2 regions of the Streptomyces sp. JH002 genome follow, and region 2 is predicted to be linked to the other one. Evidence: riboswitches for the same ligand, from Rfam matches in the RefSeq annotation. Region 2 holds a riboswitch; the other holds the start of a gene.

Region 1 (3,390 bases), 4.4 Mb from region 2:
CCAGCCCCACCAGCGCGTTGAGGTTGGCGCCGTCCACGTACACCTGGCCGCCCGCGTCGTGCACCGCCGCGCAGATCTCCTGGATGCCCTCCTCGAACACCCCGTGCGTGGAGGGGTAGGTGACCATCAGGACCGCCAGCTCGTCCCGGTGCCGCTCGATCTTGGCGCGCAGATCCTCGACGTTCACATCGCCGTTCTCGCCGGTGGCCACCACGACCACCTTCATCCCGGCCATCACGGCGCTGGCGGCGTTGGTGCCGTGCGCCGAGGAGGGGATCAGGCACACGGTGCGCTGCGGGTCACCGTTCGCGCGGTGGTAGGCGCGCACCGCGAGCAGCCCGGCCAGCTCGCCCTGCGACCCGGCGTTGGGCTGCAGCGAGACCTTGTCGTAGCCGGTGATCTCGGCGAGCCCGTCCTCCAGTTCGCGGATCAGGGTGCGGTAGCCCTCGGCCTGCTCGATCGGCGCGAACGGGTGCAGCGCGGCGAACTGCGGCCAGGTGACCGGCTCCATCTCGACGGTGGCGTTGAGCTTCATGGTGCACGAGCCCAGCGGGATCATGCCGCGGTCCAGCGCGTAGTCCCGGTCGGCCAGACGCCGCAGATAGCGCAGCATCGCGGTCTCGGAACGGTGCTGGTGGAACACCGGGTGGCTGAGGTACTCGTCGGTGCGCAGCAGCGCGCCGGGCAGCGCGTCCGGCGTCGCGGCGTCCAGCTCGTCGATGTCGGTGTGCGCGGCGTCCACGCCGAAGGCGGCCCACACGGCGGCCAGTTCGGCGCGGCTGGTGGTCTCGTCGCAGGCGATGCCGACCAGGTCGGACCCGTCCTGGCGCAGATTGACGCCCGCCTCGCGGGCGGCGGCCACGACCTGCTCGGCGCGGCCCGGAACCCGGGCGGTGACGGTGTCGAAGAACGCCCCGTGCACCACCTCGACGCCGCCCGCGCGCAGCCCGGCGGCCAGCAGCGCGGCGTAGCGGTGGGTGCGGCGCGCGATGTCCGCCAGCCCCTGGGGGCCGTGGTACACGGCGTACATGCCGGCCATCACGGCCAGGAGCACCTGCGCCGTACAGATGTTGCTGGTGGCCTTCTCCCGGCGGATGTGCTGCTCGCGGGTCTGCAGCGCCAGCCGGTAGGCGCGCTTGCCGTCCGCGTCCCGGGAGACGCCCACCAGGCGTCCCGGCAGGCTGCGGGCGTACGCCTCGCGGACCGCCATGTAGCCGGCGTGCGGGCCGCCGAAGCCCATGGGCACACCGAACCGCTGGCTGGTGCCCACCGCGATGTCCGCGCCCAGCTCGCCCGGCGAGGCGAGCAGGGTGAGGGCGAGCAGATCCGCGGCGACGGTGACGACCGCCCCCAGCTCGTGGGCGCGCTCGATGACCGGGCGCGGGTCGCGCACCGCGCCGCCGGTCCCCGGGTACTGGAGCAGGACGCCGAAGATCCCGCGCTCGGCGGCCTCCCGCGGGATGCCCTCGGTCAGGTCGGCGACCACCACCTCGACCCCGGTGGGCTCGGCGCGGGTGCGCAGCACGGCGACGGTCTGCGGCAGGGTGTCGGCGTCGACCAGGAAGACGCCCTGCTTGACCTTGCCCACCCGCCGCGACAGCGCCATGGCCTCGGCGGCGGCGGTGCCCTCGTCCAGCAGCGAGGCGCCGGCGGTGGGCAGCCCGGTGAGCTCGGAGACCACGGTCTGGAAGTTCAGCAGGGCCTCCAGGCGGCCCTGGGAGATCTCCGGCTGGTAGGGCGTGTACGCCGTGTACCAGGCGGGGTTCTCCATGACGTTGCGCAGGATGACCGGCGGGGTGAACGTGCCGTAGTAGCCCAGGCCGATCATGGAGGTCAGGACCTGGTTGCGGTCGGCCAGCGCGCGCAGTTCGGCCAGCACGGCAGCCTCCGAACGCGCCTGCGGCAGCCGCAGCGGTCCGGAGCCGGCGATGGAGGCGGGCACGGCGGCCGAGGTCAGCTCGTCGAGGGAGCCGAAGCCGACCTGGGCGAGCATCTTCGCCCGGTCGGTGGCGTCGGGGCCGATGTGGCGGGCCGCGAACGGCGAGCCGTGCTCCAGTGCGCTGAGCGGGAGTGGGCGTTCGGACATCTGGGGGCCTCCTGGTCGCTGGGACCCGCAACCACCGGGCGGTGCCTGCTGCGGCCTCCCCCTCTGTCATGTCGACCTGAGAGCTTCACCGCGCCGCCGCCCCGTCGGGCGATGGCACGGCTTTCACCGTCGGTGAGGGCGGGGCCGGGACGGATGTCCGGCCGTCACCCTGCTTTCCAGAGTGGTTTCGCCCGTGCGGTACGGGGGCCTGAGAGATTCCGGGGAGGATTTGCTCCTTCGGCGCCGCCGGCCACAGGACCGGTGGACTCTCCCGCACGAGGTCGTCAACCGTTTTCGAGCCTACCAGCGGCCTTCGGGCTGCGAACATGGAGAGGGAGCCCCGCTCCCGGTGCCGGTGGACTCGACTGGCCGACTCCGGGTATGTGCCGTTACGTGAAGGCGAAGGGGCGTGCGGCCCGGCAGTGATGAACCGTGGGAGGAACCGTGCAGACCGATATCGATCCCCGCAGCCTGATCGGGCGCAAGGCGTTCGACCGGAACGGAGCAAAGATCGGCACGGTGGACGAGGTCTATCTGGATGACGCGACCGGTGCACCCGAATGGGCGGCTGTGCGCACCGGACTCTTCAGCCGGGACGCGTTCGTGCCCCTGGAGCCCAGCGAACTGGTCGAGGAGTCCCTGCGGGTGCCCTTCGACCGGGCGCTGATCAAGGACGCGCCGGACTTCGGGGTGGGGCGGCACCTCTCCCCCGAGCAGGAGTTGCAGCTGTATCACCACTACGGTCTCGACGTGCCGATGGCGGCGCCCGAGGACGACGCCACGCCGCCCGATCAGGACTTCGGCCGGCTGGCCTCGCCGCCGGACGAGGAGCGCTGAGGGCCGCCGGTCAGCGGCAGCGGGCGGCCGGAGCGGCTGAGCTCGGGATCGTCCACCGCGAAGGTCCGCACCCGGCCCGGCGCGGAGCCCGGTGTCTCGAACCGCACGGTGACCCGCCCGACGCCGCTGCCCTGCACCCAGCCGGGGCCGTGCCCGGTGTGCTCCACGTCCAGGCCGGGAAGCCACCGGCGGTCGGGGGCCGGCTCGGCATCCGGGGCGGCCCCGGCGGGGTCCGCCGGCCCCTCGGGCGCGCTGTCACCGCCGTCCTCCTCGCCCTCGACCCTCGCGCCCGCCTGCGCGAACAGATCCTCCTGGGTGAAGTCCGCCAGTCCGGTGACGCCCACCCCCAGCAGCCGGACACCGTTGGTGGTGTCCACCCCCTCCAGCAGCCGCGCGGCCAGCTCCCGCACCACCGCCGGATCGTCGGTGGGCCCGCGCAGCGTGTCCGAGCGGGTCAGGGTGGAGAA
Region 2 (3,390 bases):
CGGCTCCCCTCAGCCCTGGGTGAAGGCGGCGTAGCCGTCGGCGTCCAGCAGGTCGCCGGGCAGCTCGCCGTCGATGCGGACCTTGAACAGCCAGCCACCCTCGAAGGGGGCGGAGTTCACCAGCGCCGGATCGTCGCTCACCGCGCCGTTGATCTCGGTGACCTCACCGGTGACCGGGGAGTAGAGGTCGCTGACCGACTTGGTGGACTCCAGTTCGCCGCAGCTCTCACCGGCGGTGACCGTGTCACCGACCTCCGGGAGCTGGACGAAGACGACATCGCCCAGCGCGTCGGCGGCGTAGGCGGTGATGCCGACCGTGGCGACACCGTCCTGGACGGCCGACAGCCACTCGTGTTCCTTGCTGTAGCGCAGCTCGACAGGGTTGCTCATGGGATCGATTCTCCTCGATGGTGACAATGCGGGAGGAAAGCGGGGATGAGGGGGCGCGGCGTACGGGTGAGGGCGCGGTGCCGGGGCGGCGCCCCGGGCCGTTACTTCTCGCGCCGGTAGAAGGGCAGCGCCACGACCGCGAACGGCTCCCGGGCGCCGCGGATGTCCACCGCGACCCCCTCCGTGCCGGGCGCGGCGTGCGCGGCGTCCACGTACGCCATGGCGATCGGCGAGCCCAGGGTGGGGGAGGGGGCGCCTGAGGTGACCTCGCCGATCACCGTGCCCGCCGCGTCCACCACCTGGTAGCCGGCCCGCGGCACCCGGCGGCCCGCGCCGACCAGGCCCACCAGGCGGCGCGGCGGGTCGCTCTGCGCCCGCTCGGCCGCCGCCTCCAGCGGCGCCCGGCCCACGAAATCGCCGTCCTTGTCGAACTTCACCACCCGGCCGAGCCCCGCGTCGAAGGGGGTGGTCGCGGCGGTCAGCTCGTGCCCGTACAGCGGCATCCCCGCCTCCAGGCGCAGCGTGTCGCGGCAGGACAGGCCGCAGGGCACCAGACCGTACGGGGCGCCCGCCTCCGTCAGGGCCCGCCACAGCGGCTCGGCGTCCCGCGGCGCGACGAACAGCTCGAAGCCGTCCTCGCCGGTGTACCCGGTGCGGGCGATCAGCGCGGGCCGGCCCGCGACCGTGCCCGGCAGGCCCGCGTAGTACTTCAGGCCGGCCAGGTCGGCGTCGGTGAGCGAGCCCAGGATCGCGGGCGAGGCCGGGCCCTGCACGGCGATCAGCGCGTACGCGTCCCGGTCGTCCCGCACCTGGGCCTCGAAGCCCTCGCCGCGGGTGGTCAGCGCGTCCAGCACGGTCTGCGCGTTGGCGGCGTTGGCGACCACCATGTAGTGCTCGTCCGCCAGCCGGTAGACGATCAGGTCGTCCAGGATGCCGCCCTCGGCGTCGCAGATCATCGTGTACCGGGCGCGGCCCACCGCCAGCGCCGACAGCTTTCCGACGAGCGCGTGGTCCAGCAGCCGCCCGGCCTGCGGTCCGGTGACCGCGATCTCGCCCATGTGGGAGAGGTCGAACAGGCCCGCGGCGGTGCGCACCGCCTGGTGCTCGGCACGCTCACTGCCGTACCGCAGCGGCATCTGCCACCCGGCGAAGTCGGTCATGGTGGCGCCCAGCTCGCGGTGGAGGGCGTCGAGCGCGGTGATACGGGACGTCATGAGGTGGCTCCAGAGGGTACGGGCGGCGGGCGGTGCGCGGTCGCGCGGATACGGCTCGCCCTCCCCATCTGTCATCGGCACCTGAGAGGTTCGCCTTGCGGCTTGCACCGTGGGTGGGGCCCGTTCGGGGGCCCGCTTTTCAGATTCGCCTTCCGCGCGCGGTATCGGGGCCTGAGAGATTCAAGGGAGGACTTGCTCCTTCGGCGCCCCGGTGCTGGACCGGGAACTCTCCCGCGCGTGGTCGAACGGCCATTGTTCGATTGTCCTGCGGTTGTTGTGCGGCTCATCATCGCATGACGGCCCTCACTGAGCCATTAGGGTGCCCTACAGATCCGGATCAGATGGTGGTGGGACGAGATGAACGAGCGTTGGCAGGGCTCCGCGCCCGGGCAGGACGGCGGCGTCGACACGGGGGCGGCCGGCGGGGGCGGCTGGCCCGGCAATGAGCTGGAGCACGCGCTGGCCGCCGCGGTCGGTGTGCCGGATGCCGCGCCCCGGCTGCTCCAGGTGCTGGGCCGCAGCCCGGTGTGGGTGCCGCTGCCGGAGGGCGGCGGCCCGGACAGCCGCAGCCTGGACCTGCCGACGATCGAGCTGGACGGCGGGGTGTACGTCCCGGTCTTCAGCTCCGCGGAACAGTTCCGGCTCGTGGTCGGCACCCACATGTCCTTCACCGTCGCCCCCGTCAAGGAGTTCGCCCGCGGACTGCCGCCGCAGGCCGGCCTCGCCGTCAACCCGGGCGGCACCGTCGGCGTCCCGGTCCCGCCGGAAGGGGTGGCGCAGCTGTGCCGGGACACCCCGGGCGAGCGCGTGCCCGGGGCGCCCTCCGGCGCCCGGATGCGCCTGTTCGAGCCGGACTGGCAGCAGGAGCCCGTCGACTTCCTGGCGGCGGCGGCCGGCGAGCTGTCCGCGCTGCCGTACGTGCGGACCGCGCGGCGTGGCCTGGCCAGCGCGGAGGGCGGCGCCCCGGCCCTGTTCATCGGCCTGGAGCTGGACGAACTGTCCGAGGAGTACCGGATCGGCAGCCACGACGCGCTGGGCCGCGCCCTGGCGCGCGGCGCGGTGCCCTGGCCGGTCCAGCTGGTGCTGCTGGACGCGGTGACCGACCCCGTCGTGGACTGGCTGCGCCACAGCGTGCAGCCGTTCTACCGGCGGGACGCATGACCGAAGCCCAGGGGGCGATCGAGGAACTGCTTCCCCGGGTGACGGCCGACCGCCCGGACATCTACGAGACGCTGCTGGGCGCGCTCGCGCACGGCGAGGTGTGGATGCTGCTGTGGCACGGCCGGCCCGGCGACCCGGACGCCCAGTACGGCAGCGTCGAGGTCGCCGGCCACGGCTACGCGCCGGCCGTCACCTCGCCCGCCGAGCTGGCCGCCAGCGGTTGGCCCCGGGACCACGAGGTGATCGGCGGCCGGGACATCGCCGCCGCCCTGTACCCCGACCACTGGGGGCTGTGGCTCAACCCGCACATCCCAGGCGGCGGCCTCGGCATCCCCTGGGCCGATCTGCGCAGGATCGCCGGCGGCCTGGACCGGCTGCCGGCCGGCCCGCTGGTGATCACCGAGCCGACCGCGCCCGCGGAGCCCTTCTACCGGCGGCTCGCCGACGAGGCACGCCGTACCCCCGTGCTGCGCAGCCTGCGGCGCGGCTGGGTGCGGCCCGCCGTGGGCAGCGCCTATCTGGTGATCGGCCTGGAGGTGGACGATCCGGGGGAGGCGGCGGCGGAGTCGGTGCGGCGGATGATGGCACGGGCCGTCGAGGCCGTCCCGGACGGGCTCGCGGTGGC

The links. A riboswitch is a leader RNA that binds a small molecule or an ion and turns the genes downstream of it on or off. The one in region 2 is predicted to bind glycine.
Region 1: another riboswitch for glycine. It lies ahead of gcvP (aminomethyl-transferring glycine dehydrogenase); the one in region 2 lies ahead of gcvT (glycine cleavage system aminomethyltransferase GcvT).

What each region holds. Positions count from the first base shown of each region.
Region 1 covers NZ_CP087989.1:5,946,035-5,949,424, reverse strand. Annotated here, with positions in the region: gene gcvP (aminomethyl-transferring glycine dehydrogenase) at 1-2,086, opposite strand, end outside; glycine riboswitch at 2,273-2,370, opposite strand; gene H7827_RS27340 (PRC-barrel domain-containing protein) at 2,519-2,923, shown strand; gene H7827_RS27335 (DNA polymerase IV) at 2,878-3,390, opposite strand, start outside.
Region 2 covers NZ_CP087989.1:1,538,746-1,542,135, reverse strand. Annotated here, with positions in the region: gene gcvH (glycine cleavage system protein GcvH) at 10-390, opposite strand; gene gcvT (glycine cleavage system aminomethyltransferase GcvT) at 492-1,604, opposite strand; glycine riboswitch at 1,663-1,752, opposite strand; glycine riboswitch at 1,754-1,848, opposite strand; gene H7827_RS06520 (enhanced serine sensitivity protein SseB) at 1,962-2,765, shown strand; gene H7827_RS06515 (enhanced serine sensitivity protein SseB C-terminal domain-containing protein) at 2,762-3,390, shown strand, end outside.